DNA from 3 places in the Pseudoalteromonas sp. N1230-9 genome. Region 3 is predicted to be linked to each of the others. Evidence: predicted binding sites of a transcription regulator. Region 3 holds the regulator's gene; each other region holds the start of a gene.
The links. The regulator ArgR, encoded in region 3, controls arginine synthesis, uptake and breakdown. The targets are predictions, from matches to a motif close to ANTGAATANNTATTCANT.
Positions count from the first base shown of each region.

Region 1: argC (N-acetyl-gamma-glutamyl-phosphate reductase) is a predicted target of ArgR. The motif match lies at 2,061-2,078, and genes of this name have one in related genera.
Region 2: argA (amino-acid N-acetyltransferase) is a predicted target of ArgR. The motif match lies at 3,711-3,728, and genes of this name have one in related genera.

Region 1 is NZ_CP090419.1:2,978,037-2,984,003, reverse strand. It holds gene panP (pyridoxal-dependent aspartate 1-decarboxylase PanP) at 1-812, shown strand, start outside; gene argE (acetylornithine deacetylase) at 849-2,003, opposite strand; gene argC (N-acetyl-gamma-glutamyl-phosphate reductase) at 2,226-3,236, shown strand; gene argB (acetylglutamate kinase) at 3,236-3,997, shown strand; gene LY624_RS13820 (ornithine carbamoyltransferase) at 4,005-4,925, shown strand; gene LY624_RS13815 (argininosuccinate synthase) at 4,935-5,967, shown strand, end outside.
Region 2 is NZ_CP090419.1:1,706,644-1,712,610, reverse strand. It holds gene glnS (glutamine--tRNA ligase) at 1-958, opposite strand, end outside; gene LY624_RS08020 (DUF3083 family protein) at 1,187-2,257, shown strand; gene argA (amino-acid N-acetyltransferase) at 2,308-3,648, opposite strand; gene sucD (succinate--CoA ligase subunit alpha) at 3,842-4,714, opposite strand; gene sucC (ADP-forming succinate--CoA ligase subunit beta) at 4,714-5,880, opposite strand.
Region 3 is NZ_CP090419.1:622,417-628,383, forward strand. It holds gene LY624_RS02975 (ABC transporter permease) at 1-1,310, shown strand, start outside; gene LY624_RS02980 (ABC transporter ATP-binding protein) at 1,307-2,350, shown strand; gene LY624_RS02985 (Dyp-type peroxidase) at 2,413-3,312, shown strand; gene argR (transcriptional regulator ArgR) at 3,309-3,776, opposite strand; gene mdh (malate dehydrogenase) at 4,002-4,937, shown strand; gene ispB (octaprenyl diphosphate synthase) at 5,033-5,967, opposite strand, start outside.

The DNA of each region.
Region 1 (5,967 bases), 1.4 Mb from region 3:
TAGTTGGGGTTGCTGGAACGACTGAAACCGGCAGTATAGACCCACTTAACGAAATGGCCGATTTAAGCGAAGAGCTTGGCTGTCATTTTCACGTTGATGCGGCATGGGGCGGGGCAACTTTATTATCTAAAAATTACCGTCATTTATTAAGTGGCATCGAACGCGCTGATTCAATCACCATTGATGCCCATAAGCAAATGTATGTGCCAATGGGCGCAGGCCTTGTGTTATTTAAAGACCCTGCTGCCACAGATGCAATAGAGCACCATGCGGAATATATTCTTCGTAAAGGCTCTAAAGATTTAGGCAGTCATACTTTAGAGGGCAGTCGCCCAGGTATGGCAATGTTAGTGCATGCTTGCTTACGTGTTATTGGCCGTAAAGGCTACGAAATGTTGATTGACCGTAGTATTGTCAAAGCTCGTACTTTCGCCGACATGATTAAGCAGGATGAAGACTTTGAATTAATCTCAGAGCCTGAGCTTTGCCTATTAACCTATCGCTACGTACCAAAAGAAATCCAAGCTAAGCTTAAAGATGCTGACGAAGAAACTAAATTAGATATTTACGCTTCGTTGAATCGTTTTACCGCAAGTATGCAAAAACGTCAGCGTGAAGCAGGACGCTCTTTTGTATCGCGTACACGTTTAACACCTGCAAAATATGACCATCAACCAACGGTTGTGTTTAGGGTTGTATTAGCTAATCCATTAACCTCTAAAACAATTCTCAAAGATATTTTAGCGGAGCAAAAAGCCCTAGCGAAAACCGATCCTGTTTTTAAAAAGTACTTAAGTAAATATATGGATTAGTGAGTGAATTAGAAAAGGGAGCATCAAGCTCCCTTTTTACTCATTACGAAAGCAACTTGCTTTAATCATTTTGCTGATGATTTCTTGTGAAGGTTTGATTTTTTCCATCGCTAAAAACTCATCGGGCTGGTGGGCTTGATTTATTGAGCCTGGCCCCATGACAATTGTTTCACAGCCAAGCTGTTGAATAAACGGTGCTTCAGTGCAGTAATTTACTGCAACGGCAGGTTGACCTGATACTTGTTCGGCAAGTTTAACAAGCGCAGTATCTGTACTGCCACTAAATGCTGGAATAGGCTCGTGTAAGTCAATAACACTCACCGCATTAGGGTAGTGGGCATTAATTTCTTCAGCAGCAGTTAGCAAAATCGCTTGCAGTTCTTGCACACTTAAACCAGGTAAAGGTCGCATATCTATGTGCATTTCACAGCAGCCGCAAATACGGTTTGCATTATCGCCACCATGAATATGGCCAAGGTTTAAAGTCGGGTACGGGATTTGAAAATGTTCAATTGAATATTTATTCTTTAATTCTTCTTTAATGATTAACAATTTTGCAATCATTTTATGCATTACTTCAATGGCGTTTAAACCACGTTCTGGATCTGAGCTATGACCTGAGCGACCAATCACACGAATCGCAGTGCTCATGTGGCCTTTGTGAGTGAACACAGGGGTCATATCTGTTGGCTCACCTATAATACAGCGTGCCGGTTTTAAATTAGGATGGCGACAAATTTGTTGCGCACCTGCCATCGTGGTTTCTTCATCAGCAGTGGCTAGGATCAATAGTGGCTCTGTTTGCTTCGTTGCATCAAGCTCGCTAATTGCCTGCAATACAAAGGCAAAAAAGCCTTTCATATCAATACTGCCTAAGCCATAAAGTTTGTTGTCATGCTCACTGAGTTGAAAGGGGTTATAGTTCCAGCGGCTATCATCAAAAGGCACCGTGTCGGTATGACCCGCAAGCATTAAACCGCCATCTCCCTCACCACGCTTCGCTAATAAGTTATAGCGGCCTTTACCGTTTTCGAGCTCTGTTATTTCACATGTAAAACCAAGGCTTTCGCACCAAGTAGCGAGCAAGGTGATCACCTCTTTATTGCTCATGCACAGAGAGTCTTCAATCGAACTGATTGAGGGGGCAGCAATTAGCTGCTGATACATAGATAAAAAAGAGGGAAATGACATAAAAAAATCCAAAAATAATTATTCAATCTAATTGCATAACAATATAAAAGTATTTATGATGAATATCAATTCACTTTTTAAGCATAAATATATTTTAAAGCGGCACTATGAACACAAAACGACGATAACCTGATTTCATTACTTTAGACAGTGTTTTTATTCGCAATTAGGCGAGTAATTTTAGGCGTATCGATAAATAGATTTAATAGGTAAAAGTAAGCAATGAAAGTAGTGATTATTGGCGCAAGTGGTTATAGCGGCGCAGAGCTAGCAAGTTTAGTTGCAAAGCATCCAAAACTGACTCTACAAGCGTGTTATGTGTCTGAAGGAAGCTTAGATAAAAATAAATTATTAAGCGATTTATACCCCGAGCACTTAGGCTTGTTAGCGTACCCGCTGCAACCGCTAACAGCTGAGGCTTTTCAGGAAATAAATAACACTGCTGATTATGTGTGTCTATGTACTGATCACAAAGTGAGTGTTGATCTTGCGCCACAATTTTTAGCCATGGGCAAAAAAGTTTTCGATTTATCGGGCGGCTTCCGTTTAGCTGGGAATGAGGATTACCTAACTTATTATGGTTTCGCGCATGAACATCCTGAGCTTTTAGAGCAAGCGGCTTATGGTTTAGCTGAATGGAATAGCGATGCGATTAGTAAAGCAAACCTTGTTGCCGTAGCAGGTTGTTACCCAACAGCTGCACTTAATTCTTTAAAGCCACTTAAAGAAGCGGGTTTATTAGCTGAGCAAACCATCATTGTTAATGCTGTCTCTGGCGTAACCGGTGCGGGTAGAAAGGCCAGTGTGAATACGCATTTTTGTGAAGTGTCACTTGCCCCTTATGGCTTATTTAACCACAGACACACGCCTGAAATTGAGCAGCACCTTGGTCACCCTGTGTTATTTACCCCGCATTTAGGTAATTTCCCTCGCGGAATTTTAGAAACTATTTATGTGCAATTAAAGCCTGGTGTGACAGCAGAGCAAGTGAGTGCGGCATATCAAGTGCTAGCGAATGAGCCCTTAATTCGTTTACTCGGAAATAAAATTCCAAGCATCAAAGGCGTGGCTAAACAACCATTTGTTGATATTGCATGGCAACAAAAAGGTGAGCAACTGATTGTTATGTCGGCCATTGATAACTTATTAAAAGGGGCCGCAGGGCAAGCATTGCAATGTATTAATTTAGCGATGGGACTTCCTCATCATACCGGATTAGTAGGAGCGTTATGATGAAAACATGGGTAATTAAAATAGGCGGTGCAGTATTAAATACAGCCGATGCCGCAAAAGCTTTATTTGACGTTCTTGTATCACAGCAACAGGCCAACTTTGTGATTGTTCATGGTGGTGGTGCATTAGTTGATGCATGGCTTAAAGACGCTGGGTTTGCTAGTGCGAAGCACCAAGGTTTACGTATCAGTCCAAAAGAACAAATGCCTTATATTGTTGGGGCACTGGCAGGCTGTGCGAATAAACAGCTAATGAGCCAAGCAATTGTTTCAGGGCACAAGCCTGTGGGGATGAGTCTCTATGAAGCGGGCGTTGTGGTTAAGCAAAAATTAAAAGCACTTGGGCAAGTTGGACAATGCGCTGATAGCACCGACAGTATTTTACCAAGTTTAATTGCGCAAGGCCGCTTACCCTTAGTGAGCTCTATTGGCTTTGGTGAAGATGGACTTTGGTACAACGTTAATGCCGATGAAGCAGCAGCAGCGATTGCAAAAGAACTTGATGCTGAACTTATTTTTATGACTGATGTAGAAGCGGTGCTTGATGCAAACAAACAACCCCTACATCAACTTAATACGCAGCAAATAGATGCATTAATTCTTGAAGGAGTTATTCAGGGCGGGATGGAGGTCAAAGTTAAGACCAGCCTTCTTGCTGCCCAACATTTACGACGTGGTGTGTATATCTCAAGCTGGCTAAAACCAGAAAACTTAGTCGCTTTATTACAAGGCGAGCACGTAGGAACGAAAATTACACCATAGGTATTACATGTTAACTAACTTTTTATCTGGTCTTGAGTTAGACCAAAAAGGCGCGCTTAAATTACTCGATTTAGCGCAAAAAATTAAAGCAAACCCAGTCGATTTTAGCCAAGCTTTAGCGGGTAAATCAGTGGTTACCTTATTCGAAAAACCAAGCTTACGTACCCGTTTATCATTTGATATTGGTATTAATAAATTGGGTGGTCATGCTGTTTATTTAGATTCACAAAATGGCGCAATGGGTGCGCGTGAGTCAGTAAAAGATTTTGCTTTAAATATTTCAACTTGGGCTGATGGCATTGTTGCTCGCGTATTTGCACATAAAACATTAACCACCCTTGCTGAGTTTTCGTCAGTCCCTGTGGTGAATAGTCTGTGCGATTTATACCACCCATGCCAAGCACTCGCTGACTTTTTAACGCTGCAAGAAGTGCATGGTGATGTCAGCAAACTAAAGCTTGCATACTTAGGTGAAGGTAACAATGTCACACACTCTCTAATGTTATTAGCTGCTACTTTAGGGACTGATTTTGTCGCTGTGTGCCCGAAAGGCAGTTCGCCAGATTCGCAAATTCTTAAGCAAGCAGAGCAAATTGCAGCGATGAATGGAGCGTCTGTCATGGTTAGCGACAGAATTGAAGCGGCAGTGGGTGCAAATGCAGTCTATGCTGATACGTGGGTATCGATGGGCGATAAAACACCGCTTGAGCAGGTGAAAGCTAAATATATGCCGTATCAGTTAAATCAAGCACTACTTGAGCAAACTGGTGCACAAACTGTGTTGCATTGCCAGCCGGCTCATCGTGAGTTTGAAATTACCTCTGAGGTAATGGATGGCCCAGCATCAAAAATTATTCAACAAGCAGAGAACCGTATGCACGCGCAAAACGCACTGCTTGTCACATTATTAAATCCAAATTTTGTTTAAGGAACACCAATGAGTTCAATCAAAAAAGTCGTATTAGCCTATTCTGGTGGTCTAGATACATCGGCAATCGTGCCATGGTTAAAAGAAAACTACGGCTGTGAAGTTATCGCATTCGTTGCTGATGTAGGTCAAGGCGCTGAAGAGCTTGAAGGCGTAGAAGAAAAAGCAATCGCTTCAGGCGCATCTGAATGTTATGTGGTTGACTTAAAAGACGAAATGGTCAGTGACTATATTTATCCAACCTTAAAAACGGGTTCTATTTACGAAGGCACTTATTTACTCGGTACGTCTATGGCGCGCCCAATCATTGCAAAAGCCCAAGTAGAGATTGCCCGTAAAGTAGGTGCTGATGCACTTTCGCATGGTTGTACTGGTAAAGGTAACGATCAGGTGCGTTTTGAGTCATGTTTCGCAGCCCTTGCACCAGATCTAAAAGTAATCGCACCGTGGCGTGAGTGGGATTTATCAAGCCGTGAATCACTACTTGATTACTTGGCTGAGCGTAATATTCCGTGTTCAGCGTCTGCTACAAAAATTTATAGCCGTGATGCTAATGCGTGGCACATTTCACACGAAGGTGGTGAGCTTGAAGATCCATGGTGCCAACCAAGTGAGCAAGTGTGGACCTGGACTAACTCGCCAGAGCAAGCACCAAACGAACCTGAATACGTGACATTAAATGTTGTTGAAGGTGAAGTGGTTGCGGTAAATGGTGAGACGCTTAAACCTTATGACTGTTTAGTTAAATTAAATGACATTGCTGCGCCACACGGTGTGGGTCGTGTTGATATCGTCGAAAATCGTTTAGTTGGCATGAAATCGCGTGGTTGTTACGAAACACCAGGGGGCACAGTGATCATGGCCGCATTACAAGCGGTTGATGAACTCGTGCTCGATAAATCAAGCCGTAAATGGAAAGAAGTACTGGGTGGTGAGTTTTCACACCTTGTCTATGACGGCCGTTGGTTTACACCATTGAAAGATTCGATTCTAGCAGGGGCTGAATCTCTGTCTAAACTCGCAACTGGTGAAGTGGTGCTTA
Region 2 (5,967 bases), 1.1 Mb from region 3:
CTTGTTTAGTGATACCGATACGAGAACAGAACTCACGTACTGATGCTGGTGTATAACCACGACGGCGTAAACCAGCAATCGTTGGCATACGCGGGTCGTCCCACCCTTCAACATGACCATTAACCACTAAGTCGTTTAATTTACGCTTAGACATAATGGTGTACTCAAGATTTAATCGTGAGAACTCGATTTGTTGCGGATGACACTCAAGGCTGATGTTATCCAACACCCAATCGTATAAACGACGGTTGTCTTGGAACTCAAGCGTACATAATGAATGTGTAATGCCTTCTAGCGCATCAGAAATACAATGCGTAAAGTCGTACATTGGGTAAATGCACCATTTGTCACCTGTTTGGTGGTGATGAGCAAAACGGACACGATATATAATCGGGTCACGTAATACCATGAATGAGCTTGCCATATCGATTTTTGCACGAAGTACACACTCGCCTTCTTTGAATTCGCCATTACGCATTTTTTCAAATAACGCTCGGTTTTCTTCAATCGATGTATCACGGTATGGGCTATTTTTACCTGGCTCTTTTAACGTACCACGGTATTCACGCGCTTGATCGGGCGATAAGAAACACACATATGCAAGGCCTTTTTCGATAAGCTCAACAGCATAGCCGTATAACGCGTCGAAATAGTTAGATGAATACTTGATTTCACCATCCCACTTAAAACCTAACCACTGCACATCTTCTTTAATCGAATTTACGTAATTGATGTCTTCTTTTTCTGGATTCGTATCATCAAAACGTAAATTACAAAGACCTTGATAATCTTTGGCAATACCAAAGTTTAAGCAAATCGACTTTGCATGACCAATGTGTAAGAAACCGTTTGGTTCTGGTGGAAAACGCGTGTGCGTAGTCGCATGCTTACCGCTTGCGAGATCTTCATCGATACGCGTTCTAATAAAGTTACTTGGGCGATTCTCAATTTCCGCCATAGGAGCATAATCCTCTGAATATTGCATGGTGACAAAACTAATGCATTATTACAAAAACAAACCTTAACATACAGTAGTTGAATCATGTTTATTGAAGATATTAAGCTGATTGTTGAATACATAGTTCACAGACTCGACAAAATCGGTAAAAAAATTGTTCTAACGCAATAAAATGATCATCCAGTAGCGATATAGTCCCGACAGTTTTACTTTTTATAAGGAAAAAAGATGGCTTCGCTCAATCAACATCGAGTCTATATTCCAAGCTCAGCACGTGCAAACCAATATGTGCTAGTTGAATTTAAACCAAACGATGAGTTTTTCGCGCAGTTTAGCTCAGTTAACTGCAGTTATAAGCGTCTTGCAAGGGAATTATTTGCACTATGCGACGAATACGAACTTCACAATGTTCATCTAATCGCAAATGATAAACTACCCGTGGTTCGTTATCACGATGAGGCATATAGCTTAGAAACCGCCAAACAAATTCTGTTTTTTTACAATCCTCAATACCACGAAGCACACACTATATTTGCTTCGGATGATGAAAAATGTAAAAAGATTCGCTTCTTATTCTTGGCAACAGGTGAAGAAATCAGAGCAAATGCAGCCCAGTTTCATCACAAAGTACAGCGCGTCATTAGCAGCTTACAAGATAAGCTGTTAAGTAACCAATCTTCGCTAAAAATTCGCGATCACCAACATCTTACTTATGACATGTTTGCAAAAGCAAAAGGCCATAAAGAAAGCTACGGTTATAAATTAAGAAGCCTCTACCCTCGTTATCAGTCTCGTCAATGTCACTTACCAAGTGAGCACAGTGAAATGACCTATGCGGGATTCTCAATTCCAGTCACGCGTGCGATTAAAACACAGTTCCAGCATATGCTTAACGAAGCAAACTACACACAATTTTATCAATATATTTTTGATGCGTTTAAACGCGCATGTGAAAAACGCCAATTAACACTCGGGGCTTTTATCGCTAATGGTACCCGCCCTATAGTGCGCAATAGTCATATCGATAATGCTCAAAGCAACAGTGAACTACAAAAATTGACCTTTGATTGCAACACCAAGGAGCCTCAATTACAGCATTACTGGAATGCCAATAGTTTAGTTGACGTGCTACATTTTGTGATTGCAGCCGCAGATAAAGATAAGCATGATATTGGTTATGGTCGGTTTATGAACCAAGTTCAAAGTGCAATTAATGAAGTGACCGATGAGCTGGCGTTCAACCCAACTCGACAAGATTTACGAGTGCGTTTTTATCAGCACATTAACTATCAATATTAGATAAATACAGTATTGAAAACGAAAGGTGACGCGCTTGCGTCACCTTTTGGTTACCTGTTTTTACTCAACTTAGTAAGGTCTAATCGCAGCACCTTAGAACGTCGCTCATAGTTATAAAGCGCTTTTTTCTTAGCTGGCAACTCATCGACTGTTACCAATTCAAAACTCTGCTCTAAAAACCAGTGAATACTCCGTGTAGTCAGTGCGAATAAATGCGAGTAGCCCGCACGTTTAGCTTTATTAATAATAAACCTCAGTAGATAACTACCGCGATCGGCATCTCGGTACTGAGGATGAACAGCCAAGCTTGCGAACTCCCCTACTTGTTCATCTGCAAACGGATACAAAGCTGCACAGGCAATGATAAGTCCATCACGTTCGATCACTGTAAATTGCTCAATTTCAATTTCAAGCTGTTCTCGTGAGCGACGCACTAAATAGCCTTGCTGCTCAAGCGGTCTAATAAGGTTAATGATACCGGTTATATCAGAGATAGTCGCGCTACGAAGTTGCTCTGAACTTTGTGGTGCGATTTGTGTACCAATACCATCTAAAGAGAACAATTCTTGTAGTAACGCGCCATCTTCTTTGTAACTCACTAGGTGGCAGCGATGCACACCGCCTCGGCAAGCATCAATTGCTGCTTGTAAGAAAACAGTCGCACTTAAACACGAATCAGCTTGCTTGCGGTAATTCGCTAAAACACGTTCCGCTTCATTTGGCATCAGCTCAGCGATTGCTTCGCCATTTTCATCTAAAATACCGGCTTCTTCACAGAAACCTAGCATTTTATCGGCACGCAGTTTTAACGCAACTTGAGTAGCAATTTCTTCTGCGGTTAAATTAAAACTTTCACCGGTAACCGATGCCGCAATCGGCCCTAATAACACAATACCGTTATTATTTAACTGATGGCGAATACCCTCTACGTCGATGCGCCTCACTCTTCCTGAGTGATGATAATCAACCCCTTCATCCACACCTAGTGGCTGTGCTATGACAAAGTTACCACTTACAACATTCAGAAAAGAGCCTGACAAAGGTGTACTACTAAGAGACGTTGATAGTCGTGCCGTAATATCAAATTGCATCGCACCTGCCACTTTTTTAATGACATCAAAGGTGGCGTTATCCGTTACGCGTATCTCATTATGGAACTGACTAGTTATGCCAACTTGCTCAAGTGCTGCATTAAATTGTGGTCGTGCGCCAAACACTAAAACAATTTTAATACCTAGGCTGGTAAGTAATGCAACATCGTTGATAATGCTGCGACAACCAGGCTGATCTATTGCCTCTCCACCAAGCATTACAACAAAAGTTTTGCCTCTGTGGGCATTAACATAAGGAGTTGACTGACGAAATCCATCGACCAATTCAGTGGTACGCACGTAATATTTACCTTGTAAAATCGGATGTTTTTAATAAAAACGAATAAACAAGGCATCAGTCTAAAGAATTTATATTCACAAATAAAGCATTATTATTCTTGTTTTATGAATCAATTTTGACTTCGATTAGTAACAATATACAAGATACAAAAAAGGCTCGCATAAGCGAGCCTTTTTAAGAGATTAAAACTGATTACCAGCCTGTTTTCTCTTTAAGTGCATTACCGATATCAGCTAATGAACGTACAGTTTTTACGCCCGCAGCTTCTAATGCAGCAAATTTCTCATCAGCAGTACCTTTACCGCCTGCGATGATTGCACCAGCGTGACCCATACGCTTACCTGGAGGTGCAGTAACACCCGCAATGTAAGAAACAACAGGTTTAGTCACGTTGTGCTTGATGTACTCAGCAGCTTCTTCTTCTGCAGTACCACCGATTTCACCGATCATAACGATTGCTTCAGTTTGCTCGTCTTTTTCGAACATTTCTAAAACGTCGATGAAGTTAGTGCCTGGGATTGGGTCACCACCGATACCAACACACGTTGATTGGCCGAAACCAGCATCAGTCGTTTGTTTAACCGCTTCATAAGTAAGTGTACCAGAACGTGATACGATACCTACTTTACCAGGCTTGTGGATATGACCAGGCATGATACCAATCTTAGTTTCACCCGGAGTGATAACACCAGGGCAGTTAGGACCGATCATACGAACACCAGTTTGGTCAAGCTTAACTTTAACGTCAACCATGTCTAGTGTTGGGATACCTTCAGTGATACAAACGATAAGCTCGATGCCTGCATCGATAGCTTCTAAGATAGCATCTTTACAGAAAGGAGCTGGTACGTAAATAACAGATGCAGTTGCACCTGTTGCTTCTACAGCGTCACGTACTGTGTTGAATACTGGAAGACCTAGGTGCGTTTGACCGCCTTTACCTGGGCTTACACCACCAACCATTTGTGTACCATACTCAAGCGCTTGCTCTGAGTGGAAAGTACCTTGGCCACCTGTGAAACCTTGACAGATAACTTTTGTATCTTTATTGATTAATACAGACATTATTTGCCCTCCGCAGCAGCAACAACTTTTTCAGCTGCGTCTGTTAGTGACTCAGCAGCGATGATGTTAAGGTCAGAACTTGCAAGAACTTCACGACCTAGTTCAGCGTTAGTACCTTCTAAACGTACTACTACAGGAACATTTACACCTACTTCTTTAACTGCGCCAATGATACCTTCTGCGATCATGTCACAACGTACGATACCACCAAAGATGTTAACTAAAACAGCTTTAACGTTGTCGTCAGATAGGATGATCTTGAATGCTTCAGATACACGCTCTTTAGTCGCACCGCCACCAACATCTAGGAAGTTAGCTGGCTTACCACCGTGTAGGTTTACGATGTCCATAGTACCCATTGCTAGGCCTGCACCATTAACCATACAACCAACGTTACCGTCTAGTGCAACGTAGTTAAGCTCGAAGCTAGCAGCGTGAGCTTCACGCGCATCTTCTTGTGAAGGATCGTGCATTTCGCGGATTTTAGGTTGACGGTAAAGCGCGTTACCATCTACACCGATTTTACCGTCTAGACAGTGAAGGTTACCTTCGTCTGTGATTACTAACGGGTTGATTTCTAAAAGAGCGAAATCGAAATCGTTGAACATGTTAGCAAGACCCATGAAGATCTTAACGAACTGTTTCATTTGAGTTGGGTTTAAACCAAGTTTGAAACCTAATTCACGAGCTTGATAAGCTTGAGGGCCAACTAGTGGATCGATCTCAGCTTTGTGAATTAATTCTGGAGTTTCTTCTGCAACTTGCTCGATTTCCACACCACCTTCAGTAGATGCCATGAAAACAACTTTACGAGAAGCACGATCTACTACAGCGCCAAGGTATAATTCGTTAGCGATGTCAGTGCAGCTTTCAACAAGGATTTTAGCTACTGGCTGACCATTTTCGTCTGTTTGGTAAGTAACTAAGTTTTTACCTAACCAGTTCGCAGCGAACTCTTTCACTTCGTCGATTGTTTTAACTAGCTTAACACCGCCAGCTTTACCACGGCCACCTGCGTGAACCTGTGTTTTAACAACCCACATATCACCGCCAATTTTCTCAGCAGCTGCTGCAGCTTCTTCAGGTGTATCGCAAGCGTAACCGTGAGAAACTGGTAAACCATATTCGGCAAAAAGTTGTTTTGCCTGATACTCATGCAAATTCATGATGCTTTATCCAATTTTTTATACTAAAAGAGCTGAATATTTATGCAAATAAACAGCTATCCCAAATTGCGCACCTAGTATAAATCC
Region 3 (5,967 bases):
ACCTACTTGATTACGCAGGGCCTGTGCAAATAGCCTTAAGAGAGTGGTTTGGTTGGCAATCACCGGGTGATTACTGGTTTTTTGATATTCGCACTTTAACTGGGGCGATCGTGATGATTGCGTTGGTGCTTTATCCTTATTTATTTCTGATTTTCAAAACGGCACTTAGAGAACAGTCATTTAAATTAGTACAAGCAAGTCAGCTTATGGGGCTTTCGCCAATACAAAGCTTTTTAAGAGTGAGCTTACCGCTTGGACGCGGTGCGATTGTCGCGGGTATTACCTTGATCAGTATGGAAGCAATGGCCGACTTTGCTACAGTTAACTACTTTGCCGTGAGCACACTCACGACTGCTGTTTACGATACGTGGCTTGGTTATTACTCGTTAACCGCTGCAGCAAAAATCTCGGGTATTATGCTGCTCATTTTATTTTTAACTATCATGGTTGAGCGCTTTAGCCGTCGTAATCAAGCCGTGTATGAGCGTCAATCTAGCGTTAATAGCGCAACACTTTATCGCTTAAAAGGCGGTGCTGCATGGGCTGCAAGCTTAGCTTGCTCAGTCGTACTGGTACTGGCTTTTATCTTGCCGGTTGGGGTGTTAGTTAAATACGCCATTGTGTATGCGGATGAAGCATGGAATGGGGCATTTTTTAATTACGCTTGGCAAAGTTTTAAAGTAGCGATTGTGGTGAGCCTTGTAACCATTTTACTGAGCTTACTGGTCTTGTTTTATCAGCGGATTGCTAAACACGCTTACCCTTTGATCCCAGGGCGTTTAGCAAGTACTGGCTATGCTCTGCCAGGAACCGTGCTCGCCATCGCGGTATTGTTGCCTCTAACTCAATTAGATGATGCATTAAATAACTGGCTTGAGCCTTTTGGCTTATCGCCTGGGTTACTTTTGAGTGGCACTTTATTTGCGATGATATTTGCTTATGTTGTGCGGTTTTATGCGATTGCGCATGGGGCACTTGAAAGCAGCTTCTTACGTATCAGCCCGTCGTTAGATATGGCAAGCCAATCAATGGGGAAGGGGCCATTGCAAACTTTGCGTAAAGTTCATTTACCCTTGTTAAAACGCGGCATTCTTACCGCTGGCTTGTTAGTCTTTATTGAATGCATGAAAGAGCTGCCCGCCGCATTATTATTAAGGCCATTTAACTTTGAAACACTGGCAACCCATGTCTTTCAGTATGTTAGTGATGAGCAGTTGGAGCTTGCCTCAATTTCAGCGTTATTGATTGTTTTAGTGGGGCTTATTCCTTTGTATTTCGTTAATCGTTCGATGGAGCAAAATCACTCATGAGCCATTTAGTAATTAAAGACTTAGCTTATCAGTATAATGGCACTAAAGTCTTGAGTGGGTTAAACCTCAATGTAAAGCAAGACGAAATAGTGTGTTTATTAGGGGCCAGTGGCTGTGGCAAAACCACAACCCTAAAAGCAATCGCGGGAATTTTGCAGCCTGAGCAAGGTTACATGAGTATCGATTCTAATGTTGTGAACGATAATGGTTTTTTTGTTGCACCCCAAAAGCGCAATATCGGCATGATGTTTCAAGATTATGCGCTATTTCCTCATCTTACAGTGAGTGACAATATTGCGTTTGGTCTTAACAATATGAGTAAAGAGCAAAAACGTGAGCGAGTGAACGAGATGCTCACTTTAGTTAAGCTCGATGGTTGTGCCAAGCGATATCCTCACCAGCTCTCAGGTGGTCAACAGCAACGTGTCGCGATTGCCCGTGCACTTGCCTATAAACCAAGCTTGTTACTTCTTGATGAGCCATTTTCAAATATTGATACCCAAGTAAGGTTTGAGCTGATTGCCGACATACGTCGAATTATCAAAGCGCAAAAAGTTTCTGCGGTATTTGTTACCCATTCAAAAGAAGAGGCGTTTGCCTTTGCTGACACACTTGCTGTTATGCATGGTGGAAAAATAGCCCAACAAGGCTCTGCTGAGCAGTTATTTAGCCAACCTAACTCAAAGGTGGTTGCAGAGTTTCTTGGTACGGGCATATACTTAACGGCAAAAGCATTAACCGCAACTGAATATGAGACGGTGTTCGGGGTTGTATCGTCAATCAATGCAGGTAACCATGATTGCGTACAAGGTCAAATTTATGTGCGCCCTCATCATATTCAATTGTGTAAAGCAGAAAATGGCGATGCTCAAGGCTTAACTATTTTGCAAAGACGTTTTATCGGCACGCGTTATGTGTACCGTATTAATATTGCAGGGCAGGAGCTCGAAGTGGCCGCAGAGCAAGACCACGTTTTCTCGGTCGAACAGCCAGTAAAAATAAAAATAATGCCGCACACGGTCAATTTTTTTCGAGATTAAACATGATGTGAAATCCTAAATTGTTGATTGTGTGCCTGATAATGAATAGCTAAGGATTCACTATGGCGCAAGCGCAATCTGGGATTTGTGCTGAAGCAAACTTACATGGTTTGCACCTGTTTTTTAACGTCTATGATGGCCACGATGAGTCATTACGAAAAAAACTAAAGCGTGTAAATGTAATACAAGACGAGTTTTCTGATCAGTTTTCTGAGGCTATGCTGTCTTGTGTTGTTGCTGTTGGGGCGCAATATTGGCCGCATATATTGCCTGAGTTTATTCCAAGTCAATTACAGAGCTTTCCTAATGTCACACACAGTGAACATGTTGTAAGCGCACAACCGTTCGATTTATTTGTGCAAATCCGCTCTGACCGTGAAGACGTCAATCATTTATTTGCTCTGCAAATTTTAAAATTGTTTACACCGGATGTTGAACTGGTGGAGCAAGTTCGTAATTTTCGTTTTTTAGATGGGCGAGATTTTAATGGTTTTATCTACGCCGGCGACACGCCCCACGGAAGACAAAAACGCAGTACGGCACTAGTCAATAAACCAGGGCATTTTGAAGATCAAGGTAGTTATATTCATGTGCAGCGGTTTGTCCACGACCTAACGGTGTGGCAGTACTTGTCTCTATCAGAACAAGAGCAAATAATGGGGCGTACTCGCCTTGATAATACCTTGGTTGTGCCGGCAATTGAGACGAGCCATGCAGTGAGATCAGAGCTTAAAGACGAGCATGGTCAGCCGCTATTACTCAATCAGAGTATGCCATTTGGCGACGTTCACAAACAGGGCATACTTATGGTGTCGTGTGCCGCGCAAGGTGACTCGTTTGAACATGTACTGAAAAGTCGTTTAGGGCAGGGCGAGCATTATGATCATTGGCTTGATTTCACACAAGCTGATATGGGATCGGCATTTTTCGCCCCGTCAGTGAATTTTCTAAAGCAACTTTAAACTGTATCGAATAAGGTGCGAACACGCTCAAGCGTAACGTCAATTTCAGAGACCTTTGCAGGGGCAATAAAAATAGTATCATCACCTGCAATGGTTCCCAGCACACCGTCTGCTTTACCTAATGAATCAAGTAAACGTGCAATAAGCTGTGCAGCACCTGGACTGGTGCGAATGATGATCATCATTTCGTTATGCATAATGTCAATAACAAGCTGACGTAGTGGGCTTTTCGCTGTTGGTACGCCCATTTCAGCCGGTAAGCAATACACCATTTCTTGTTTCGCGTTACGAGTACGTACCGCACCAAATTTACTCAACATGCGCGAGACTTTACTCTGGCTGATATTATCGAAGCCTTGCTCTTTTAATGCATCTACAATTTCGCCTTGCGAGCCGAAGTTTTCTTCTTTTAATAACGATTTAAACGCTTTGATTAGTGCTTCTTGTTTATCTTGAGGTTGCATGCTGTCGTATCTTTATTCATAAAATGTGAGGTAATTCTACACAATTATGCATACTTATGCAGTATTTGTTTGAATTTGTCGGCCAAATGAAGGCACTTTACAGCATAGTTTACAACTATGGTCGAAATTATATGCGAAATAAGCAGGATAAATTTGTTTTTAGTCGCTAATTTCATTATCTTTAGGGCCACAAGTATTTCCTACCTCAAATTACGGAGAATTCCAATGAAAGTTGCTGTTTTAGGCGCAGCTGGCGGTATCGGCCAAGCATTGTCTTTATTATTAAAAACAAGTTTACCTGCAGGTTCTGAATTATCGTTATACGATGTTGCCCCTGTTGTTCCTGGTGTAGCGGTTGATCTTTCTCACATCCCAACAGACGTTAAAGTTGAAGGCTTTGGTGCTGACAACCTAGACGATGCTTTAGTTGGTTGTGATATCGTTCTTATCCCAGCGGGTATGCCGCGTAAGCCGGGTATGGACCGTGCGGACCTTTTCAACGTAAACGCAGGTATCATCAAAACATTAGCTGAAGGCATCGTTAAAAACTGCCCTAAAGCGTTAGTAGGTATCATCACTAACCCAGTTAACGGTACTGTGCCAATCGTTGCTGAAGTATTCAAAAAAGCGGGTACTTACGATGCGAATCGTGTATTCGGTATCACAACACTTGACGTGATCCGTTCAGAAGCATTTGTTGCTGAGCTTAAAGGTTTAAGCGCTACAGACGTTAAAGTTCCAGTGATCGGTGGTCACTCAGGTACGACTATTCTTCCTCTTCTTTCTCAAGTGGAAGGTGTTACTTTCACTGACGAAGAAGTTGCAGCATTAACACCACGTATCCAAAATGCAGGTACTGAAGTTGTTAACGCTAAAGCGGGTGGCGGTTCAGCGACGCTTTCAATGGGTGCAGCTGCAGCTCGTTTTTGTATGTCTTTAGTTAAAGGCTTACAAGGTGAAGAAGTTGTTGATTACGCATACGTTGCAGTTGAGAACGGTGACGCAGCATACTTCGCACACCCAGTACGTTTAGGTAAAAACGGTGTTGAAGAAATCCTTTCTTACGGTGAGTTAAGTGCTTTTGAAGAGCAAGCTAAGAACGATATGTTAGCGACACTTAACAAAGACATCCAAGAAGGTGTTGATTTCATCAACGGCTAATACCCAGATGAAAATGGGGATATTCTCTAGTCGATGTCCTCAATAATAAAAAAGCCTGCAATTGCAGGCTTTTTTATGGCTCGAATAAATTGAGTTTAATGATCCCGTGCAACGGCGATACGAGCTAAACTCTCAAGTGCTTGCTTGTACGGTGTATCTGGTAAAAAGGCAATACAAGCAATCGCTTTGTCGGCTTCTTGTTCTGCTTTTTGCATCGCAAACTCAAGGGCTTTAGTATCAGCTAATGCCGTTAGAATGCTTTCTAAGTGGTCCATACCATTACCAAGTTCAATGGCTTCGCGTACTAGCTTAACTTGCTCTGGTGTGCCTTTTTGCATTGCGTAGATTAGCGGTAGGGTAGGTTTACCTTCAGCTAAATCATCACCAATATTCTTACCAAGTTGCGTGGCATCTGCATTGTAATCAAGCACATCATCAACAAGCTGGAAGGCGGTGCCTAAATGCATGCCGTATAAGTTTAAGGCATCAAGGGTGTGTTGATCTTGCTCAGTGATAATGGCGGCTAAACCGGTAGCAGCCTCAAATAATTTGGCGGTTTTGCTGTAAATAACCTGCATATAGCTTTGTTCTGTGGTGTCAGGGTCATTACAGTTCATTAATTGTAGTACTTCGCCTTCTGCGATGACATTCGTTGCATCTGCAAGTGTTTGCATAATAGGCATTTTACCCAGCCCAACCATTAACTGGAATGAACGAGTATAGATAAAATCACCTACTAATACGCTGGCTGCATTACCAAACTCTGCATTAGCAGTGGGTGTTCCTCTGCGCAGGTTAGATTCATCTACAACATCATCATGTAGTAAGGTTGCGGTATGAATAAACTCTATGATGGTGGCAAGCGTAATGTGGTCTTTACCCTCATAACCAAGTGCTTTTGCCGCTAAAATAGCTAACATAGGGCGTACACGTTTGCCGCCGCTGTTTACTATATATAAGCCAAGCTGGTTTACCAATGCGACATCTGAGCGCATTTGGGCGTGTATTAGTTGATTGACGTCATTCATTT